3 regions of the Agrococcus sp. UYP10 genome follow, and region 2 is predicted to be linked to each of the others. Evidence: predicted binding sites of a transcription regulator. Region 2 holds the regulator's gene; each other region holds the start of a gene.
What was found. The regulator HrcA, encoded in region 2, represses chaperone genes, less so after heat shock. The targets are predictions, from matches to a motif close to TTNGCACTCGNNNNNNNCGAGTGCNAA.
Positions count from the first base shown of each region.

Region 1: the regulator HrcA is predicted to act here: its motif matches at 4,562-4,588, upstream of ABIB37_RS05875 (Hsp20/alpha crystallin family protein).
Region 3: the regulator HrcA is predicted to act here: its motif matches at 1,642-1,668, upstream of groL (chaperonin GroEL).

Region 1 covers NZ_JBEPPG010000001.1:1,180,572-1,187,985, reverse strand. The annotation lists gene ABIB37_RS05905 (WxcM-like domain-containing protein) at 1-57, shown strand, start outside; gene ABIB37_RS05900 (hypothetical protein) at 162-1,034, opposite strand; gene ABIB37_RS05895 (sensor histidine kinase) at 1,092-2,423, opposite strand; gene ABIB37_RS05890 (response regulator transcription factor) at 2,416-3,093, opposite strand; gene ABIB37_RS05885 (uridine kinase family protein) at 3,182-3,790, shown strand; gene ABIB37_RS05880 (dihydrofolate reductase family protein) at 3,795-4,442, opposite strand; gene ABIB37_RS05875 (Hsp20/alpha crystallin family protein) at 4,687-5,178, shown strand; gene ABIB37_RS05870 (hypothetical protein) at 5,289-5,903, opposite strand; gene ABIB37_RS05865 (hypothetical protein) at 5,900-7,222, opposite strand; gene ABIB37_RS05860 (heat shock protein transcriptional repressor HspR) at 7,290-7,414, opposite strand, start outside.
Region 2 covers NZ_JBEPPG010000001.1:2,231,824-2,239,237, reverse strand. The annotation lists gene ABIB37_RS11025 (PhoH family protein) at 1-442, opposite strand, end outside; gene ABIB37_RS11020 (histidine triad nucleotide-binding protein) at 477-824, opposite strand; gene ABIB37_RS11015 (16S rRNA (uracil(1498)-N(3))-methyltransferase) at 850-1,575, opposite strand; gene ABIB37_RS11010 (DnaJ C-terminal domain-containing protein) at 1,575-2,663, opposite strand; gene hrcA (heat-inducible transcriptional repressor HrcA) at 2,664-3,677, opposite strand; gene ABIB37_RS11000 (DUF4870 domain-containing protein) at 3,859-4,728, shown strand; gene hemW (radical SAM family heme chaperone HemW) at 4,738-5,943, opposite strand; gene ABIB37_RS10990 (DUF1990 domain-containing protein) at 5,946-6,581, opposite strand; gene lepA (translation elongation factor 4) at 6,613-7,414, opposite strand, start outside.
Region 3 covers NZ_JBEPPG010000001.1:404,164-411,577, forward strand. The annotation lists gene groL (chaperonin GroEL) at 1-1,604, opposite strand, end outside; gene ABIB37_RS02000 (LytR C-terminal domain-containing protein) at 1,757-2,311, opposite strand; gene ABIB37_RS02005 (DUF3263 domain-containing protein) at 2,308-2,676, opposite strand; gene msrB (peptide-methionine (R)-S-oxide reductase MsrB) at 2,750-3,148, shown strand; gene ABIB37_RS02015 (DMT family transporter) at 3,215-4,150, opposite strand; gene ABIB37_RS02020 (GNAT family N-acetyltransferase) at 4,147-4,671, opposite strand; tRNA gene ABIB37_RS02025 (tRNA-Thr) at 4,717-4,788, shown strand; gene ABIB37_RS02030 (hypothetical protein) at 4,891-5,391, shown strand; gene ABIB37_RS02035 (hypothetical protein) at 5,439-5,819, opposite strand; gene ABIB37_RS02040 (DsbA family protein) at 5,856-6,848, opposite strand; gene ABIB37_RS02045 (DsbA family protein) at 6,848-7,414, opposite strand, start outside.

The DNA.
Region 1 (7,414 bases), 1.1 Mb from region 2:
GACGAGTTCCTCGGCATCGTGGCCGGGCTGCCGAGTCCGGCGCCGCAGCTGCACTGAACCGCCGCAGCAGCTGCACCGGGCCGGCGCGGCAGCCGCACGCGCGCCGACGCCGACGACCGCCACGTCGCCATGGGGCGAGCGGCGGTCGTCGTCGTGCGGGATCAGCGCTCGGCGGAGAGCACCGCGAGGTCCTCGGCGAGCTCGACGTCGACGTCGTCGCCGTCGACCGCGACCTCCACCTCGTAGCGCACCTGGTCGTCCTCGGTCTCGATCGAGGTCACCGTGCCGCCGCCCGCGGCCGCGACAGCGGCGTCGACGATCGCGGCGATGCGCGAGGGGTCGAGCGGCACGTCGCTCGAGCGGTCGTCGTCGTCGTCCTCGCGGACCACCGCGTCGCCGGAGACGGGCACGCGCACGTCGAGCTCGCTGCCGTCGTCGAGCCGCACGTCGACCTTCCAGGCGCCCTGCTCGACCTCGATGCTCGTCGCCGAGCCGCCGCCGGCGGCGGCGATCGCCGTGTCGATGGCGGCGACGAGGTCGGATGCCGCGGCCGATGCCGCACCGCCGGCGGGCGCGTCGTCGTCGCCGCCGCGGTCGTCGCCGGGCTCGGCGGACGGGCTGGGGCCATCCGTCGCTCCCGGGTCGTCGGTCGCGCTCGGGGCGTCGGTCGAGGACGGGTCGCTCGACTCGCTCGGCGCCGGAGCCGATGCGAGCGGCGCCGAGGTGGCGGAGGGCGAGGGGTCGTCGCCGTCGTCGACCGCATCGGCGATCGTCATGCCGACGCCGGCGACGGCGAGCACGGTGAGGGCGGCCGCCGAGCCGATGAGCACGGGCTTCAGGATGCCGCGGCCCCGCTTGGGGGCGCCGGCCGGGGCGGCCTCGTGGATGCGGGTGGTGGCGTCGGCGTCGCGCAGGGCGGCGTCGCCGGCCGCGGGGTCGCGGGGGGCCGGGTCGTTCGCGGCAAGGGCGTCGGAGTGCTGGGCGTCGCCGTCCTGGCCGAAGGGCTGCTGGGGATCGCGGGGAGTCTCGTTCATGGGCCTCACCTTCCTCGACGACCGCTGACGCGCGTCTGAACGATGCTGAACACCGCTTCAGGATCGATCGGTCGCGACCGGGAGCTCGAGCACGAAGCGCGCGCCGCCCGTGGGCGCGGCGGTGATCCAGGCGTCGCCGCCGTGCGCCCTGGCGACCTCGCGCACGATCGCGAGGCCGAGCCCGGAGCCCCCATCGTCGCGCGCCCGTGCCTCGTCGAGCCGCACGAAGCGCTCGAACACGCGCTCGCGCTCCGACTCGGGCACGCCGGCGCCGTCGTCGTCGACCCACACCATCGCGCGCCCGTCGCGCACGACCGAGCCGAGCGCGACGGCGTCGCGCGCATGGCGCAGGGCGTTGTCGACGAGGTTGCGGAGCGCCCGGGCGAGCAGCCGGGCGTCGCCCACGACCGGCGCCACGCGCACGGCCGACCCGTCGGCCGTGCGCCCGAGGGCGCGCACCCGCTCCACCTCCGCGAGCGCGAGGTCGTCGAGGTCGACCGGCCGCCGCTGGCCGGCCTCGTGCTCGTCGAGCCGGGCGAGCAGCAGCAGCCCCTCGACGATGCCGTGCATCCGCTCGCCCTCCTCGAGCACGACGTCGGCGAGCTCGCCGGGCGCGGTCGAGTCGGGATGCGCGCGCGAGAGCTCGGCGAACTGCCGCATCGACGCGAGCGGCGAGCGCAGCTCGTGCGAGGCGTCGGCGACGAACCTGCGCCGCGCCCGCGCGCCCTCCTCGACGCGCGCGAGCATCCGGTTCATGGTCGCGCCGAGGCGGTCGACCTCGTCGTCGCGGCCGCTCGTCGGCACCCGGCGATCGAGCGCGGTCGCGTCGATCGCGTCGACCTGCGCGCGCATCCGATCGACCGGCGCGAGGGCGCGGCCCACGACGATCCAGACGACCGTGCCGACGAGCACGATCGCGAGGGGCACGGCGATCATGAGCAGCGAGGTCGCGAGCCGCACGGCGTCGTCGATGCCGGCCGCCGAGCGCGCGACGACGATCGTGCCGGCCGTGACCTCCTGCGCGACGACGACGTACCGCTCGCCCTCCACGGTCGCCTCGAGCGGCTCCGCGCCGGTCGGCACCGGCACCGCGGTCGCCCGGTCGGCGTTCACGACCACGCCGGTGGCGGAGCGCAGGGCGACGAGCACGTCGTCGTCTCGCTGCACGAGCGCCGCGGTCTGGATCGTGCCGGCGTCGACGCCGTCGGCGAGGGCCGCGAGCTCGTCGCCGAGCTGCTCGGCGACGGAGGCGGTGAGCAGGCGGTCGAGCGACCACACGATGCCGACCGCGCCGAGCCCGAGCGCGACTGCGACGACCGCGAGCGCGGCGGCGGTGATCCGGAGGCGGATGGACGCGCCGCGCGGCGCTGGGCGATCCGCGTCAGCCACCGTCGGCCGCCAGCCGGTAGCCGGCGCCGCGCACCGTCTGGATGGCGTCCCGGCCGAACGGCCGGTCGACCTTGCGGCGGATCCTGCCGACGTAGACCTCGACGATGTTGGGGTCGCCCTCGAAGTCCTCCGACCACACGTCGTCGAGCAGCTCTGCCTTCGTGACGGCCTCGCCCCGACGGCGCATGAGCAGCTCGAGCACCGCGAGCTCCCGCGCGGTCAGCTCGACCTCGGTGTCGCCGCGGCGCACGGTCCGCGCGGCCGGGTCGAGCCGCAGGTCGCCCGCCTCGAGCACCACGGGGCGCTCACGCGCGCCGCGCCGCACGAGCGCGCGGATGCGGGCGACGAGTACCGGGAACGAGAACGGCTTCGTGAGCCAGTCGTCGCCGCCGGTGTCGAGGCCCTCGACCTCGTCCCACTCGCCGTCCTTCGCGGTGAGGAAGAGCACGGGCGTCCAGTTGCCCTCCGCGCGCATCGTCTGGCAGACGCGGTAGCCGCTCATGCCGGGCATCATCACGTCGAGCAGCACGACGTCGTAGGCGAACTCCCGCACGCGCCATAGGCCGTCGACGCCGTCGTGGGCGACGTCGACCGTCATGCCCTCGGCCCGGAGCCCCCGCTGGATGCCGTCGGCGAGCCGCACCTCGTCGTCGACCAGGAGCACCCGCATGCGTCGAGCATGCCGCCTGGCGACTGACGCGGCGCTGAACGACGCCGGTCGACGTGGGCGCGTCGGCGGATCTGGGATGATGGAGCCCATGCCTTCCGTCGCCGAGCCCCTCGCGCGCGTCGTGCTCATCGGCGGGGCCTCCGGCTCGGGCAAGTCGCGCATCGCCGAGCGCTCGGGGCTGCCCGTGCTGCGGCTCGACGACTTCTACCGCGAGGGCGACGACCCCGCGCTGCCGCGGCTCGAGACCGGCGAGGTCGACTGGGACCACCCCGGCTCGTGGCACCTCGATCGGGCGGCGGACGCCCTCGAGCAGCTCGCGCGCACCGGTCGCACGAGCGCCCCGGTCTACGACATCTCGCGCAGCGCGACCGTCGGCAGCCGCGACGTCACGCTCGACGGCGCCACGCTGTTCGTCGCCGAGGGCGTCTTCGTCGGCGAGGTCGTGGCCGAGGCGCGCCGCCGCGGCATCCTGGCCGACGCGCTCTGCGTGCACCGCTCCCGCTGGGTGACGATGGGGCTGCGCTTCGCGCGCGACCTCCGCGAGCGCCGCAAGAGCCCCGCGTTCCTCGTGCGCCGCGGCATGCTGCTCGCTCGCCGCGAGCCGGTGATCGTCGCCCGCCTGACCGATGCCGGATGCCGCCTCGTGCGGGTCCGCGCCGCGAGGCGGATGCTCGCGCGCAGCGCAGGTCGCGCCTGAGCGCTCAGCCCTCGACCTGGACCTCCTTGCCGTCGACGATGGCGTAGGTCGCGGTGCGGAACGGCGCCGGGGTGAGCGTCATCGCCACCGCGCCGCTGTCGGCGATGCGCACATCCGAGACGTCGAAGCCCGACGGCTGCGCGACGTCGTCGAAGAGCCGCTTGCCGGGGCCGACGATGGTCGGGAAGACGATGAGCCGCAGCTCGTCGAGGAGCTCCTCGGCGATGAGCGTCTGCAGCAGCTGCCACGAGCCGTGCACCTGCAGCTCGCCGTCGCCGCCCTCCTTGAGCGCGCGGATGCGCTCGACGACATCGTCGCCGATGACCGACTCCGTGCCACCCCAGGTCGCGTCCTCAGGCCGGAGCGTCGTCGAGACGACGTGCTTCGGCGCGGTGTTCAGGCGCTGCGCGACGGGATCGTCGGGATCGGTCACCTGCGGCCAGTAGTCGGCCATCATCCCGTAGGTGACGCGGCCGAAGAGCAGCGCGTCGGTCTTGGCGAACCATCCGGTGACGACCTCGCCGACGGTCTCGTCGAACGCCGGGGCCACCCATCCGCCGTAGCGGAAGCCGCCGGAGGTGTCCTCGTCCGCCCCGCCCGGCCCCTGCATCACGCCGTCCAGCGTCATGAACTCGTGCGCGATCAGTCGCATCTGCGCTCCCTCGGTATCGGTCGCGACGGCATCGGCACCGGCTGCGATCCCATCGAGCATGCGGGGCGCCGGGACCCTTCGCAAGGGGTCAGATGCTGCCGAGAGGTCGCTGAGAACCGCTGGCACTCTCCTATCGAGAGTGCTAATCTGGCGTCGCTCCGCGGGGCACGCCCCGAGGGGCTGCCACAGACACCGGGGACCGTCGCATGGGGGCGACGGCCCGACGTTGAGGAGGTGGTTGTCAATGGCACTGACCTTCGACCCATTCCGCGAGATGGACCGGATGGCCGCCCGCCTGCTGACGAGCGGAGGCACCGAGCGCTCGTCGAGCTGGATGCCGATGGACCTCTACCGCGCGGGCGATCACTACATCGTGAACGTCGACCTGCCGGGCGTCGACCCCGGCTCGATCGACCTCGACGTGGACGCGAACACGCTGACGATCCAGGCCGAGCGCACGATCGGCGCGGCGGACGGCGCGCAGTGGCTCGCGCAGGAGCGGCCGGCCGGTCGCTACATGCGCCAGCTGGGCCTCGGCAACGACGTCGACCTCGAGCGCATCGAGGCGACGTACGAGCACGGCGTGCTTATGCTGACGATCCCGGTCGCCGAGCGCGCGAAGCCGCGCAAGATCTCGGTCGAGCAGCGCGACCGCCGGTCGGAGCTGAGCACCGGCGGCGCGGGCGAGACCGCTGACGCGACGCCGTCCTCGGAGTCGGCGAGCACCGGCGCCTAACCTGACGCAGCGGCGCCCCCGTCCTCGCGGCGGGGGCGCCGCTGCGTGTGCGGGGTGACCGGCAGCCTGCTGCCCCGGCGGATGCGGCACCCAGCGACGCCTCGACCGCACTATCCGCTCGTGGCGCCCCTGACAGCCGGATGCTCCGGGCCGACGGCGCGCCGCGCCTCACGCCGGGCGATCGCGAGCCACGTGCGCGGCCCGGCGAGCCATCCGATGATCGTCGAGACGACGATCGAGCCGACGACGTAGATGGCGGCGACGATCCAGAAGCCCACCACCCCGGTCAGCAGCACGAGCAGCCCGAGCAGCCAGCTCGACAGCGTCGAGAGGACCGCCTGCAGGCCGGTGCCGAGCGCGGCGCCGCGGAAGGTGACCGCCGCGGCCGCGGGCACGCCGGCCCGGTGCATCCGCCGCGTGCTGAGCCAGCAGCCGAGCGCTCCCGCACCGACCGCGAGCAGCACGAGTCCGAGCACGACGGGCGCGAGCGGCGTGCCGTCGAGTTGCTCGACCCACGCGACCACCGAGCGCCCCCACGCGACGTCGTCGAAGAGGTCGACCACCACCGAGCGCACGAGCAGCAGCACGATCGCCGCGACGAGCAGCCCCCACACGAGGCTCGCGCCGGCCGCGACCAGCGCCAGGCCGATGCTGCCGGCGGCCCGGACCGCCGCGCGCTGCCCGGCGTCGAGCGGGTCGGGCGCGGCCGCCCGCGCGCGGCTCATCTGGTGCTCGGCTCGCCGCGCAGCTCGACGCGCGCGAGCTCGGCCTCGTCGCGAGCGCGCGCCGCGGCCTCCTCCGCCTCGGCCAGCGCGGCGAAGTCGACCCGCGGGCGAGCCGTCGACAGGAAGAGCCAGCCGTACAGCAGGCCGACGCCGCCCGTCAGCACGATCGCGATGCCGAGCAGCGCGAACAGGGTCGTCCACATCGTGCCGGTCGTGAGCGAGGCGGAGCTCGCACCGAGGATGAAGAACAGGCCGCCCATGAGCGCCATCGGCCACACCATCACGCCGATGAAGCCGGTCGTCGCCGTCGTGCACAGCCACGCGAGCCAGGTCGAGCGGTGCGGCTTCGCGAGCCCCGCCGACTTCGACCAGAGCGCCTGCGCGAGCCAGCCGAGCGCGAGGAGCCCGCCGCCGACGAGCAGCCCGATGACGACCGTCGCACCCACGCGCTCCGGCGTCGACCAGAGCGAGACGACCGTCGTGAACGAGTCGGCCTCGAAGTCGGAGACCTCGTCGCCGGAGGCGTGCAGGAGGAACGCGAACCCGACGATCAGGAAGAACGCGGTGAGCAGGTGCGTCGCGAGCGCCATGAGCGTCTGCCCGACCCAGGAGCTCAGGAGCGCCGCGCTCCGCTGCCGCTTCGTCCAGCGGATGCGCGGCGGCACGAGCACGAGCTGCGGGTAGGGTTCGGGGCCGGCCGGCGGGTACGGGCCAGCGGCATAGGCGACCGGGGCGTAGGGAGCTGCGGCGTAGGGAGCTGCGGCGTAGGGAGCTGCGGCGTAGGGAGCTGCGGCGTAGGGGCCAGCACCGTAGGGGCCAGCACCGTAGGGGCCAGCACCGTAGGGGCCAGCACCGTAGGGGCCAGCACCGTAGGGGCCAGCACCGTAGGGACCGGCGGCGTACGCAGGCGCGGGGTAGGGGTTCGCTCCGTACGGAGTCACGCCATGCGGGTCCTGCCCGTGCGTCGGCTGCTGCGGGGCGAGCCGCTGCGGCATCGAGTCGGCGACCGCCGGCATGAGCCCGGGCGGCAGCATCGCGCCGGAGGGGGCGAAGCCCGCGGCGGGGTTCGCAACGCCCTGCCCGCCCACGGGCGGCTGCAGCAGGAGCCGCTCGCGCCGCAGTCGCGCGCGCTCCTCCGCGCGCGTCTCGAGCGCCTTGGCCGGCACGAGCCGATCGGCGGCGGGCGCTGCCGGCGCCTCGCGCCGTCGCATGCGGCCCGCGGCAGCGGCACGCTCGGTGGCGTCCGACGGCACGGGCGTGTCGGTGCCCGGCGGCGGGGGCGCCGCGGGGTCGACGCTCGCGCGAGGCTCCTGGTCCACGCGCACATCATCGCATCCGGCCCTGCGCGGCACCCGGCGCTGCCAGGGATCAGGCCCGGAGCGGGGGTCAGCGGGCGGAGGGCCGCCAGAGCACGACCGAGCCCGGCCTCGTCGGCCGGGCACCTGCCCGGATCGTCGTGATGCCCGCGGTGCCGGCCGCGAAGACGCGGCGTCCCTGCTGCTGCATCACCG
Region 2 (7,414 bases):
GGATGATGCGGTCGACCTCCTTGCGGTGGAGGGCCTGCACGGCCTTCGCCATCGCGAGGTAGGTCTTGCCGGTGCCGGCCGGGCCGATGCCGAAGACGATCGTGTGCTGATCGATCGCGTCGACGTAGGCGCGCTGGCCCTCCGTCTTCGGCCGCACGGACTTGCCGCGCGACGTGAGGATCGCCTCGCCCATCGCGTCCGACAGGCTGTGGGTCGAGTCCTGGCGCAGGATGCGCGTGCCCTCGGCGACCTCGGTCTGGCTGAGGTCGGCGCCCTGGCGCAGCATGTCGACGAGCTCCTGCACGAGCCGGCCCGCGACGAGCACGTCGTCCTCCGGGCCCTCGAGCGTGACCAGGTTGCCGCGCACGGCGACGCGCACGTCCGGGTGCTCGTGCTCGAGCCGCGTCAGCAGCCGGTCCTGCGGACCCAGCAGCCGCACCATCTCGATGCCGTCGATCTCGATGGACTGTGATGCGTCAGGCAAGCGAGCCCTCTCCGAAGGAGCCCGCGAGCACGTGCGCGTGGGCGTGGAACACGGTCTGGCCGGCGAGCTCGCCGGTGTTGAACACGAGGCGGAAGTCGCCGCCGTCGCCGCGCTCGCGCGCGATGGCCTGCGCGGCCTGGATCATCTCGGCGAGCAGCTCCGGCTCGGCGGCCGCGAGCTCGACGACGTCGCGGTACGCAGGCGTCTTCGGCACGACGAGCACATGCATGGGCGCCTGGGGGTGGATGTCGGTGAACGCGATGATGCGATCGGTCTCGAGCACGATCTCTGCGGGGATCTCTCGGGCGATGATCTTCTCGAAGACGGTGGGCTCAGCCATGGCAGTCAGCCTACCTTCGCGCCGCTCACCAGCGGCCGAGTCGCACGCTGAGGGCCGCGATCGCCGCGAGCCCCGCCGTCGACGTCCGGAGCACGTGGTCGCCCATCCGCACCCGCACGCCGCCCGCGGCCTCGAGCCGCTCCATCTCGGCCGGGTCGATGCCGCCCTCCGGCCCGACGATCAGCAGGATGTCGCGGTCGAGCGGCACGTCGGCGAGCGACGCCTCCGCGGTGGGGTCGAGCACGACCGGGCGCCACGCGAAGCCGAGCTGCGCGAGCCCGTCGGCGTCCACGACCGGCACGACCTCGGGCAGCCGCGGGCGCAGCGCCTGCTTGCCCGCCTCGCGCACCACGCGGCGCCAGCGGTCGAGCGACTTCTCGCCGCGGTCGCCCTTCCACTGCACGACGCTCCTGCGCGCCTGCCACGGCACGATCACGTCGACGCCGAGCTCGGTCGACGCCTGCACGGCGAGCTCGGCGCGGTCGCCCTTGGCGAGCGCCTGCGCGAGCGCGATGCGGGGCGTGGGCGGCGGCACGTGCTCGATGCGGTGCAGCACCACGTCGACCCCGTCCTTCTCGGCGCGGTCGATCACGCCCTCGGCGAGCGTGCCGCGGCCGTCGCTCACGAGCACGCGCTCGCCGCGTCGCATGCGGGAGACGACGGCGGCGTGGTGCGCCTCCTCGCCGGTGAGCGTCACCACGTCGCCGGCGACCGAGCCCTCGAGCTCGTCGTGCCAGTAGCAGTGGGCCATCAGAGGCGGAGGCGGTCGCGCATCTTCGCGAACAGCCCCTGCTTGAACTGCGCGAGGTGCGGCGCGGGCGCCTTCGTGCGGTCGCGCAGCTCGCGCAGCAGCTCCTCGGTGCGACGGTCGACGCGCTGCGGCGTCACCACCTGCACGCCGAGCTTCAGGTCGCCGCGGCCGGCGCCGCGCAGGCGCGTGACACCGCGGTCACCGATCGTGATGACGTCGCCGGACTGCGTGCCGGGCCGCACCTCGACCTCGACGGGCCCGTCGATCGCCTCGACGGTCGCGCGCGCGCCGAGCGCCGCATCCGGCATCGACACCTCGAGGGTGCCGAGCAGGTCGTCGCCCGAGCGGCTGAAGACGTCGTGGTGGCGCACGTTCACCTCGAGGTAGAGCGTGCCTGCCGGTCCGCCGGCCTCGCCGACCTCGCCCTGGCCGGGCATCTGGATGCGCAGGCCGGTGTCGACGCCCGCGGGGATGTCGACCGGGATGCTGCGCTCGGCGCGCACGCGGCCGTGGCCCGCGCACGTCGGGCAGGGCTCGGGGATGACGCTGCCGTAGCCCTGGCAGACGGCGCACGGCTGGCTCGTCACGACGTTGCCGAGCAGCGAGCGCACCTGCCGCTGCACGTGGCCGGAGCCGCCGCACATCGTGCAGCGCTCGGGGCTCGTGCCCGGCGCCGTGCACGCCCCGCCGCACGTCTCGCACAGCACGGCCGTCTGCACGCGCAGCTCGCGGTGCACGCCGAAGACGACGTCGGCGAGGTCGAGGTCGACGCGCAGCAGGCTGTCCTGCCCCGGCTGCCGCCTCGACCGCGGCCCCTGCGAGCGGCCGCCGCCGCCGAAGAACTGCTCGAAGATGTCGCCGAAACCGAAGGCTCCGGCACCCGCCGAGGGTCCGCGGTCGTACTCCGCGCGCGACTGGGCGTCGCCGAGCACGTCGTACGCGTGCGTGACGGTCTTGAACCGCTCCGCCGCGTCGGCGCTCGGGTTCACGTCCGGGTGCAGCTCGCGAGCCAGTCGGCGGTACGCCTTCTTGATCTCGTCCTGGCCGGCGTCGCGCGCGACGCCGAGGGTCTCGTAGTGGTCAGTCACTCAGTCCTCGCTCAGCAGCCGCGTCAGGTAGCGCGCAACTGCGCGCACCGCGGCCATGTTCCCTGCGTAGTCCATCCGGGTCGGGCCAAGTACGCCGACATGCCCCTCGAGCCTCGAGTCGCTGTAGGTCGACGCCACGACGGCCGCCTCGCCGAGCGGGCCCGAGAGCTCGCGCCCGATGCGGGTCGCGACCTCGCCCTCCGCGCCCATCTCGTCGAAGAGGCGCAGCAGGGTGACCTGCTCCTCGATCGCGTCGAGCACCGGGGTCACCCGGCCGTGGAAGTCGCGCTCCTCGCGCACGAGGTGCGAGGCGCCCGCCATCACGATGCGGTCGCCGCCGGCGGCCTGCAGCATCTCGGTCAGCGCGGTCGCGACCGCCGAGGTCGCCGCGTACAGCGACGGCGGGGCGGATGCGGCTGCCGACGACAGCCGCTGGACGGCCTCGGCCGGCGGCAGCTCCGCGGTGGTCTCGGTGAAGGCGCGGCCGAGCGCGGTGGCCTGCTCGGGCTCGATGCGCTGCTGCGCGTCGAGCACTCGCTGCTCGACGCGGCCGGAGTCGAGGATGAGCACCGCGAGCAGCCGCGTCTCGGCGACCGCGACGAGCTCGACGCGGCGCACCCCCGCGGGGCGGCGCATCGGCACCTGGACGAGCGCGACCTGGTTCGTGAGGCTCGAGAGCAGTCGGGCGGTGCGCGCGAGCACGTCGTCGCGGTCGACGGCCTCGTCGAGGAAGCGCGTGATGGCCACGCGCTGCGCGGCCGTGAGCGGCTGCATGCGCTGCAGCCGATCGACGAACACCCGGTAGCCCTTGTCCGTGGGCACGCGTCCGGAGGACGTGTGCGGTGCGACGATGAGCTCCTCCTCCTCGAGGAGCGCCATGTCGTTGCGGATGGTGGCGGCGGAGACGCCGAACGCGTGGCGCTCGACGATCGACTTGGAGCCCACGGGCTCGCGCATGGCCACGTAGTCCTGCACGATCGCCCGCAGCACATCGAGGCCGCGATCCGAGACCATCCGCGCTCCTCTCGTCCGGTAGGGACGCATCCGCTGTGGACGCACCCCTTGGCACTCCCGTCGTCTGACTGCCAATCCTATCGCGAGCGGCGAAAAGTCTTGGATGCCATGCACAGCCGATCAGGCGCACAATGGGCCCGCGACGCCCCGCGCGCCGCGAGGCCGACACGAAAGGCATGCCATGACCGATCCCAACGCTCCCCGCGGGGAGCAGCCCGTTCCCCCGGAGCACCCGGAGGGCTTCGACGTCACCGATGAGCAGCACGCCGCCCCGAGCGCTCCTGCGGCGCCCGCGCCCGGCGTGGGCCAGCCCGCGCAGTCCTTCTCCTCCCCCGGCGACGTGCCCGGGCAGCCGGCGTTCGGCGGCGCCGCGCAGGCCGGCCAGGAGTGGCAGCAGGGCCAGCACTCGTCCGGCGGCGCATCGGCCGCGCCCCGCCCCGGCGAGCAGCCCTTCGGCGGCGCCGCGTCGAGCGCCCCGCAGTACGGCCAGGGCCAGTACGGACAGGGGCAGGACGGGCAGGGCCAGTACGGCCAGGCGCAGCCGGGTCAGCCGGGTCAGCCTCCCTACGGCCAGCCGCAGTACGGCCAGCCGCAGTCGGGCCAGCAGTACGGCGGCCCGCAGCAGTACGGCCAGCAGCCGCAGTACGGCGCTCCCGGGCAGCCGCAGTACGCGGCGGCCGCGCCCATGTCGCCCGTCGACGAGAAGAACGCCGGCATGTGGGGTCACCTCTCCGGCCTGTCGACGATCGTCACCGGTGGCTACGGCGGCTGGGTCGGGCCGCTCATCGTCTACATGATCTACAAGGACCGCAGCGCATTCGCGAGGCAGGAGTCGAAGGAGGCGCTGAACTTCGGCATCCTCATGACGATCGTCACCGTCGGACTGCTCGTCGTCGGCACCATCCTGAGCTTCGTCGGGATCGGCTTCATCCTGCTCATCCTCTGGTGGGTGCCGGGCCTGCTCCAGGTGATCTTCTCGATCGTCGGTGCCATGCGCGTGAACAGCGGCGGCTCGTACCGCTACCCGTTCAACTGGCGGCTCGTGAAGTAGGCCGCAGCCTCAGGGCAGCAGCCGCCGCACCACCGCGTCGGCCAGGAGCCGCCCTCGCAGCGTCGGGACCACCCGGCCGGCGAGGGCGGCTCCTCCGTCGATGAGCTCGTCGGCGATGAGGCCGGCGACCTCGCGGCGCCCCTCTGGCTCGAGCAGCGTGATCGGCAGCCCGTCGACGATGCGCGACTCGAGCAGCACGCGCTCGACGCGACGCGTCTCGTCGTCGAGCACCTCCCGCGCGAGCGCGGGCGAGGCGCCGGCGAGCAGCCGGTCGCGGTAGGCGGCCGGATGCTTCACGTTCCACCAGCGCACGCCGCCGACGTGGCTGTGCGCGCCGGGCCCGAAGCCCCACCAGTCCTGGCCGCGCCAGTAGGCGAGGTTGTGGCGGGCGACGCGGTCGCCGCGCGCCCAGTTGGAGACCTCGTACCAGTCGAACCCGGCGGCGCCGAGCGTCGCATCCGCCGCCTCGTACATGGCGGCCTGCAGGTCGTCGTCCGGCGCGACCAGCTCGCCCTTGCGGATGCGCCGGGCGAGCGCGGTGCCGTCCTCGACGATGAGCGCGTAGGCCGAGATGTGGTCCGGCTCCATCGCGACGGCGGCGTCGAGCGACCGCTGCCAGTCGTCGAGCGACTCCCCCGGCGCCCCGTAGATGAGGTCGACGGAGACCTCGAGGCCGGCGTCGCGCGCCCAGCCGACGACGAGCGGCACGCGCTCGGGGTCGTGCGTGCGGTCGAGGGCCGCGAGCACGTGCGGCACGGCCGACTGCATCCCGAACGAGACGCGCGTGACGCCGCCCGCGCGCAGCTGCGCGAGCCCGGCGGCGTCGATCGAGTCGGGGTTCGCCTCGACCGAGACCTCCGCATCCGGGGCGAGCCCGAAGGCATCCCGCACGCCCGCCAGCATCGTGAGCAGGTCGCCCGCCGGCAGCAGCGTGGGCGTGCCGCCGCCGAAGAAGACCGTCTGCGCAGGTCGCAGCGGGCCGAGCTCGGCGAGCAAGGCCGCGGCGAGCGCGATCTCGGCGGCGACGTCGTCGGGGTAGCCGGCGCGCGTCGCACCGCGCAGCTCGTCGGCCGTGTAGGTGTTGAAGTCGCAGTAGCCGCACCGCACCGAGCAGAACGGCACGTGCAGGTAGACGCCGAACGGGCCGTCGACAGCGGTGCCCGCCGGCAGCCGGCCGTCCGTCGGCGCGGCCTCGCCCTCCGGCAGCCGCCCCATCGTCAGCGGACGTCGATCGAGCGCAGCACGTCCATGAACCGGTCGTGGTAGCGGCGCCGGAGCGCGCGCGCGAACGGCGTGCCGAGCCGCGCCCACCAGACGTCCTGCCGGACGATGGCCCGGAAGTGCAGGAAGACGGTCTCGTCCTCGGCGATCTCGACGGTGAAGCGCTCCTCGCCGGCGAGCGGGTGGCCCTCGAGCGAGCCGACGATGACGACGTGCGTGCTCGGCTCCTCCTCGACCGCGATCACGCGCATCGGGGCGTGGATCTGCATGCCGGCGACGCGGATGCGCTGGTCGACGGAGTCGCCCGGCTGCAGGAACGGCTCGCCGTCGGGACCGAAGTCCTGCTGCAGCTCGATGCTCGCCGCGCGCGTCGCCTCGGTGCCCTCGAAGCCCACCGGGCGGTAGACGGTGCCCTCCTCGGTGCCGACGACGTCGACCTCGATGCCCGAGAGCCGCTGGATCTTCCAGGTGCGGAGCGCCGCGACGGCCGCGTCGTAGCGCGGCCGGCCGTGCCCGATGCGGGCGCGCTTCTGCACGACCTCGAAGCCCTTCGGCGGGAACCGGTGGAAGTCGAAGTGCGCGGTGGCGCCCACGGCGCCGTAGTTCGTCGAGCGCTCGCCGATCGGCTTCACAGTGCTGTCCTCCTCGCGTGGGCTGCCGCCGTCACTTGGCGTCCTTCTTCGTCTCGCCGGTCGAGAGCGCGGCGATGAACGCCTCCTGGGGGACCTCGACGCGACCGACCATCTTCATGCGCTTCTTGCCCTCCTTCTGCTTCTCGAGCAGCTTGCGCTTGCGGGTGATGTCGCCGCCGTAGCACTTCGCGAGCACGTCCTTGCGGATGGCCCGGATCGTCTCGCGCGCGATGATCCGCGCGCCGATCGCTGCCTGGATCGGCACCTCGAACTGCTGGCGCGGGATGAGCTCGCGCAACTTGCCGGCCATGAGCACGCCGTAGGCGTAGGCCTTGTCGCGGTGCACGATCGCGCTGAACGCGTCGACCTGCTCGCCCTGCAGGAGGATGTCGACCTTGACGAGGTCGCCCTCCTCCTCGCCGTCGACCTCGTAGTCGAGCGAGGCGTAGCCCTGCGTGCGCGACTTCAGCTGGTCGAAGAAGTCGAAGACGATCTCGCCGAGCGGGATCCGGTAGCGCAGCTCGACGCGGTCCTCGGAGAGGTACTCCATGCCGCCGAGCGTGCCGCGGCGCGTCTGGCAGAGCTCCATGATCGCGCCGACGTAGTCCTTGGGGGCGAGGATCGTCGCGCGCACCATCGGCTCGACGACCGACAGGATCTTGCCCTCGGGGAACTCGCTCGGGTTCGTGACGACGTGCGTCTGCCGGTCCTCGGTCTGCACCTGGTACGGCACGCTCGGCGCGGTGGCGATGAGGTCGAGGCCGAACTCGCGCTCCAGCCGCTCCGAGATGATCTCGAGGTGCAGCAGGCCGAGGAAGCCGCAGCGGAAGCCG
Region 3 (7,414 bases), 1.8 Mb from region 2:
CCCGTGGGGTCTGCCGGCATGGCCGACGCCTTCTCGGGCTTGTCGGCGACGACGACCTCGGTCGTGAGGAAGAGGCCGGCGATCGACGCGGCGTTGGCGAGCGCGGAGCGCGTCACCTTGACCGGGTCGGAGATGCCCGCGGCGAGCATGTCGACGTACTCGCCCGTGGCGGCGTTGAGGCCGTGGCCCACCGGGAGGCTGCGGACCTTCTCGACCACGACGCCCGGCTCGAGGCCGGCGTTGAGGGCGATCTGCTTGAGCGGAGCGTCGACCGCGACGCGGACGATGTTCGCGCCCGTCGCCTCGTCGCCCGTGAGCTCGAGGCCGTCGAACGCGGTCTTCGCAGCCTGGATGAGCGCGACGCCACCACCGGCGACGATGCCCTCCTCGACAGCGGCCTTCGCGTTGCGGACGGCGTCCTCGATGCGGTGCTTGCGCTCCTTGAGCTCGACCTCGGTCGCGGCACCCGACTTGATGACGGCGACGCCACCGGCGAGCTTCGCGAGGCGCTCCTGGAGCTTCTCGCGGTCGTAGTCGCTGTCGGTCGCCTCGATCTCCTGGCGGATCTGGCGCACGCGGCCGGCGATGGCGTCAGCCTCGCCCGCACCCTCGACGATCGTCGTCTCGTCCTTCGTGATGACGACCTTGCGCGCACGGCCCAGCATGTCGAGCGTCGTGTTCTCGAGCTTGAGGCCGACCTCCTCGGAGATGACCTGGCCGCCCGTGAGGATGGCCATGTCGGCGAGCATCGCCTTGCGGCGGTCGCCGAAGCCCGGAGCCTTGACGGCGACGGACTTGAAGATGCCGCGGATCTTGTTCACGACGAGCGTCGCGAGCGCCTCGCCCTCGACGTCCTCGGCGATGATGACGAGCTGCTTGCCCGCCTGGATCACCTTGTCGACGACCGGGAGCAGGTCCTTGATGTTCGAGATCTTCGAGTTGACGATCAGGATGTACGGGTCCTCGAACACCGTCTCCTGGCGCTCGGGGTCCGTCACGAAGTACTGCGACAGGAAGCCCTTGTCGAAGCGCATGCCCTCGGTCAGCTCGAGCTCGGTGCCGAAGGTGTTCGACTCCTCGACGGTGACGACGCCCTCCTTGCCGACCTTGTCGATGGCCTCGGCGATCAGCGCGCCGATCTCCTCGTCCGCCGCCGAGATCGATGCCGTCGCGGCGATCTCCGCCTTGGTCTCGACCTCCTTGGCGTTCTTCAGCAGCTCCGCGGTGACCGCGGCCGTGGCCTTCTCGATGCCGCGCTTGAGCGTGATCGGGTCGGCGCCTGCGGCGACGTTGCGGAGGCCCTCGCGGACCAGCGCCTGGGCCAGCACGGTGGCCGTCGTCGTGCCGTCACCGGCGACGTCGTCGGTCTTCTTGGCGACCTCCTTGACCAGCTCGGCGCCGATCTTCTCGTAGGGGTCCTCGAGCTCGATCTCCTTGGCGATCGAGACACCGTCGTTCGTGATGGTGGGGGCGCCCCACTTCTTCTCGAGCACGACGTTGCGGCCACGCGGGCCGAGGGTCACCTTCACCGCGTCGGCGAGCGTGTTGAGTCCACGCTCCAGCCCGCGGCGGGCCTCCTCGTTGAATGCGATCATCTTTGCCATTGCAGTCTCGTCCCTCCTGGACGCTGTGGACGTTCAACTGGCACTCCAACAGGGCGAGTGCCAAGGCCCAAGTTTGGCACTCGGCACCTTCGAGTGCAAGCCAAGCACGCGCGGCCTCCGAGACCGGCCGTCGGCGCGGGACCGGGCGGGGGCTACGGCGCGGGCGGCGTCGGCGCGTGGTCGACGTCGCCGTCCTCGCTCGGGGCGACGCTCGGCACCGTGCCGGGCGCATCCGTGCCGAGCACGATCGTGATCGGGGAGCCCGAGATGCGGCCGTCCGACTGCAGCGCCTGGCCGACGCCCAGCTGCTGCGCGAGGCCGCGCGCGATGGGCTCGAGCGCGGGGGCGTCGAACCAGACGACCGTGCGGTCGCCGACCTCGGTGGCGGATGCGGTGGCGACGACCGACCAGCCGGCGTCGGAGAGCGCCTGGCCCGCGCCTGCAGCGACGCCTCGCTCCCCCGTACCGTCGAGCACCGTGATCGACGCGTCGATCGTCGGGTCGATCTGCGACGGGTCGGCGATCACGAGCGGCTCCTCCGTGGCGACCGGCTCGGGCACCGGCTCGATGCGCAGGCGGTCGAGCAGGAAGAGGCCGACAGCGGTGAGCACGACCGCCACCGCGAGCGCGGCGAGCAGGATCGCCCAGCGCGGCCAGCGGGTGTCGCCGGTGCTGCGGTGCGCGCCGACGCGGTGCGTGCGGCTCATGCGCCGTCGCGCAGTCGCAGCAGCCGGCGCACGAGCATCGGGTCGTGGTGCAGCGCCTGCGGCGTCTCGATCGCTGCGTCGAGCACCTGGTAGTAGCGCGTGGTCGACCAGCCGAACTCGGTCCGGATGGCCCGTGCCTTCGCGCCGCCGTGGCTCGACCAGCCCGCCTCGAAGTCGAGCACCGCGCGGATGCGCTCCTCCCGAGCCCGTGCGAGGTCGTCGGCCGCCGTGCCGGGACCGGTCGCCGCATCCGTCGCCTCGCCGATGCCGTCGTGCTCGGGCCGGGCTGCCTCGGCGGCCGCGAACGCGAGGGCCGCCGCCTCGTCGGCAGTGCCCTTCGAGCGATGGCGCGGCTCGGTCGACATGGAGTCGATCCTAGGTGTGGCGCCGCGTTCTGCCCGCCGCGAAACGCGCTCCGCCGCGGCGTAGCATCGAGGCATGACCGATCGAATCGAACGCTCCGACTCCGAGTGGCGTGAGGCCCTCGCCCCCGACGCCTACCGCGTGCTGCGCCAGGCCGGCACGGAGCGCCCCTGGACAGGCGCGCTGCTCGACGAGCAGCGCCAGGGCGTCTACGCGTGCGGCGCGTGCGGCAACGAGCTCTTCGACGACCAGACGAAGTTCGACGCCGGCTGCGGCTGGCCGAGCTTCTACGAGGCCCGCGAGGACGCCGTCGAGCTCATCGAGGACCGCTCGCTCGGCATGGTGCGCACCGAGGTGCGATGCGCGAAGTGCGGCAGCCACCTCGGCCACCTCTTCGACGACGCCCCGCAGACGCCGACCGGCGACCGGTTCTGCATGAACTCGCTCGCGATGACCTTCACGCCCGAGTCCTGACCGCGCGGCTGCGAGCTCGATCGGGCTGAGCGCGGACGCAGGCGGCCCACGTCGCTGGCGGTGCGCTCAGGCCGATCGAGCTTTCCGGCGCACCGGGCGGCGGATCGCCGAGACGCCGACCGCCGCGATCGTCAGGCCGGCGCCCAGCAGCGACCAGATGGTGACCGGGTGGCCGGCGGGGAAGACGACGTCGAGCAGCACCGACGTCACCACCTGCCCGCAGATGACGCCGAGGCCCATCGTGAGCACGCCGAGGTGGTGCACGGCGACCGACATGAGCGCGATGAAGACGATGCCGAGCAGCCCGCCGATGTAGAGCCACGGCTCCGTCGGCAGCGGCGCCCCGCGCACGCCCAGGGCGGTCTGCACGAGCACGAACAGTGCGAGCGCGATCGTGCCGACGACGAAGTTCGACACCGTCTGCGCGATCGCCGACTGCGCGTGCCGCTGCACGAGCCCGCCCATCGCCTGCTGCAGCGACTGCAGCAGGCCGGCGAGGAACGGCAGCACGATGAGCCAGGCGCCCTCGAGCTCGCCGGTGCCGACGAGGGCGAGGCCCACGGCGACGAGCGCGAGCACCGCGCCGACGACGCGCGGCGGCGTGATGGCCTTCCTCGCGAGGCCGCCGAGGCCCATCCGATCCACCGCGAGCCCGCTCATCGTCTGGCCGGCGACCACGCCGACCGTGTAGAGCGCGACGCCGAGCGTGCCGACGACGATGCCCTGGGTCGCGACGAGGAAGGCGCCGAGCAGACCGGTCGTCGCGTACCACCACGGCATCGAGCCGTCGCGGATCACGCCGATCAGTCGACGTACGCCCGCTCGTGCGCCCGGCCAGACGACGAGCAGGAGGGCGAGCACCGCGGTGCCGATGCCGAACGAGATGAGCGCGGCGAGCATGCCGTGCTCGAGGCGGGCGCCGAGCTCGCCGTTCACGCGGCTCTGCAGCGCGAGGCCCGTACCGGCCCCGATCGAGGCGAGCAGCCAGAGGAAGGCGGTCATGCGAGCTCCATCGGGGTGAGGTCGGGGGCGGGGTCGGTCGCGAGCCGCGCGAGCCGGACGACGTCGAAGCGCTCGTCGCGTCCGTGCTCGTCGACGTAGCGCAGCCGCTCCCGCTCGACGCCCTCGCGCACGAACCCCGCGCGCTCCGCGACCGCGACGGACGCCGGGTTGTTGGCCCTCGCGCCGAGCTCCAAGCGGTGGAAGCCGTCGGCGAAGAGGCTGCGGGAGCGCGTGTCGAGCGCCCGCGCCGCGAGCCCGCGGCCGCGAGCGGCAGGGGCGAGCCAGTACGACATCCAGGCGGTGCCGTGGCGGAGGTCGCGATCGGCGGCCGAGATGCAGCCCACCGCGATGCCGTCGACGTCGATCGCGAGCGCGTCGTCGGCGATGTCGGCGAGGTACGCGTGCGCCTCGTCGAGCGTGCGGATGGGCGGTGCCTGGCGGTGCAGGTCGTCGGATCCCGCGAACGCGGCGAGCACGGCCGCCGCGTCGCGCTCGGGGTTCCAGGGACGCAGGCGGCTCACTGGGCAAGCCTAGAATGGCTGACGGTCCCGGGCGAACCGGGCCGCGCCTCCTTAGCTCAGTGGTAGAGCAACGCTCTTGTAAAGCGTAGGTCGTCAGTTCGATCCTGACAGGGGGCTCCGCTCGGACGTCGGGGCGCTGCCTGCTCCCGCGCGCTCGTGTTCCGGGCGACACGAACCGCGCTGCGCGCGCGGCAGTGCGCAGCGTGCTGAGATGCAGCCATGGAGGACAGCACGGCTGACGCGTTCACGGTCGCTCACGCGCGCACGCTGGTGTTCGGCGACTTCCGCAGCAGCATCGATGCCGCCGTGATGGCGCTGCTCGACGGCGACGAGGCGCTCGAGGTCGCCGAGCTGGCCGGGGCGAGCCCTTCGCTGGGGTGGTCGGAGGCGCGAGCGCTCGTCCGGCGCGCGCATTCGGCGCTGGGACTCGACTACCGGCCGATGTCCGACGAGGATGCGCAGGTGATCGCGCTCCGAGTCATGGTCATGGAGCACCGCAGCGGCGCGCGCTCGTTGCGCGAGCTCACCTCGTGGGCACACGACGTGATCATGCACGGCTCCAGCCGTCGAGCTGTCGAGCGACTCGTGCAGCTCGAGGACGACCTCGAGGTGTGGCAGCCGAGGCGCGATCGGGTCGAGGTGGACGCCGTGCTCGACGCGTTCCTCCGCGAGACGGCTGACGCGGTCGCGCGCTGGCGGCCAGCGGCGATCCGGCCATGAGCCGTCCCTCGACGGCACCCGCGGCGGTCATCCCGCGACGCGCTCGTTCAGGATCCCGCGACGGCGGCGAGCTCCTCCCGCGTCCGCTCGGCGAGCGTGCGGCTGCGCTCCTGCTCGGCGCGCGCCTGCGGATGGAGCCGGTCGTCGTCGAGGAGGCCCTCCGTCACCTCGATCGCGGCGTCGACCTGCGCGCGCAGGAAGTCGAGGTCGGCTGCGGTCGCCTCGATGTCGAGGCTGGCCGATCGCGGCGGCCAGCCGACCGGCCCCTCGTCGTGCTGCGCATGCGCCTCGCCTGCCGCCCAGCCGCGCTCGCGCAGCGCTCGCGCATGCGCCACCATCGCGTCGTCGCCATCCGACTGGAGCGCGACCGCGATGGCGTTGTCGAGCGCGGCGTCGATGATCAGCCAGGAGCCGACGGAGATCTGCATGCTGGAGGCTAGCAAGCGGCAGGCGCGCGGTCGGGACTAGGAGCGCGGCGCCTGCGCCGCGACGAACGCCGCGAGGGCGGCCGGATCGCTCACGTCGCCCGCGAAGCTGACGCCGTCGACGAGGATCGTCGGCACGCCGCGCAGCGGCTCGACGCCCTGCAGGGGCTCCTCGATCGCCCGCACGGTCGCCTGCCGCACCCACCACGCGAACGGGGCCGACGCGATGCAGTCGCCGACCTCCGCCCCCTGCTCGGCCGCGAGCGCCGTCACCTCGGCGGCATCGAAGCGCGTCGTCTGCAGGTGCGCGAGCAGCGCGCTCTGGAACGGTCGGTAGGCGTCGGGGGCGCTGTCGGCGACGCACGCGAGCGCGTTCGCGCCGAGCGTCGACGCATAGCCGTTGGCGATCTCGTCGCCGAGCGACACCGGCAGGTAGGCGACCCGCGCCTCCCCGTCGTCCGCGAGCCGCTCGAGCTCCTCGCCGCTCGCCGTGAGCGCCCGCGCGCAGTACTCGCAGCGCGGGTCGACGACGACGAGGATGTCGTGGATGCCGGACGGCGGCTCGACGGCCGCGGGCTCGCCCTCGGCGGGCACCGGGTCGGCCTCGACGACCCCGTCGGCGCCGAAGGCGATGGCGTCGGCCATGTTCGCCGGGCCGTCTGCGGGCGCGAGCCGCACGATCTGGCCGCCGAGCGACTGCTGGATGGTCTCGAGCGCCGGGTCGCGGATGACCCAGCGATCGGCGACGAGCACGGTCTGCTCCTGCAGCTGCCGCTCGGTCGCGATCGCCTGCGCCTCGTCGGCGTCGGCGGCGAGCACGAGCTCGGTGCCGGTGCCGCACGCGGCGACCACCGGATCCGTCTCCGTCGCGCGGTACTGCTCGACGAGGTCGCTGCACTCGCCGCCCGCCTCGAGGTAGGCAGCGCCCAGCTCGCCGATCGTGGTGATCGGGGCGGGCGGGGTGGCGGCGCACCCGGCCAGCAGGGCGATCGCGGCGATCGCGAGCCCTGCCGGCCAGGCGCGCCGGCGCATCAGCCCTCGCTCGGCGCGGGCGTCTCGCTGGGCGCGGGCGTCTCGCTCGGCGCGGGCGTCTCCGTCGCCTCGGGCGTCTCGGACTCGCCGGTCAGCTGGCCGGCGGTCGCCGTCACGAACGCCTGGAACCCGGCGGCGTCGTTGGGCGCCCCCTCGTACTTCTGGCCGTTGACGAGCACCGTCGGCGTGCGGTCGGCGACGACGCCGTCGGTGCCGGGCAGCGGCTGCGAACCGGCACGGATCGTCGCGTCCTCGGCCCAGCTCATGAACCGGCCCTCACGGATGCAGTCAGCGACGCCGGTCGACGGGTCGATGCCCGCGCCCTCGGCGATGCCGACGATCTCATCGTTCGTGAGGCCCGCGGTCTGCTCCTCCGGCTGGTTGTCGTACATCGCGGAGTTGAACGCCCAGAACTGGTCGGGCGCGAACTCGGCGACGCAGGCCGCGGCGGACGCGGAGCGCGTGGAGAACTTCGTGCCGAGCGAGAACCGGTCGAGGATGGCGATCGGGTGCACCTCGACGGTCGCGGCGCCGGTGTCCAGCAGCTGCTCGAGCGTGGCGCGGTT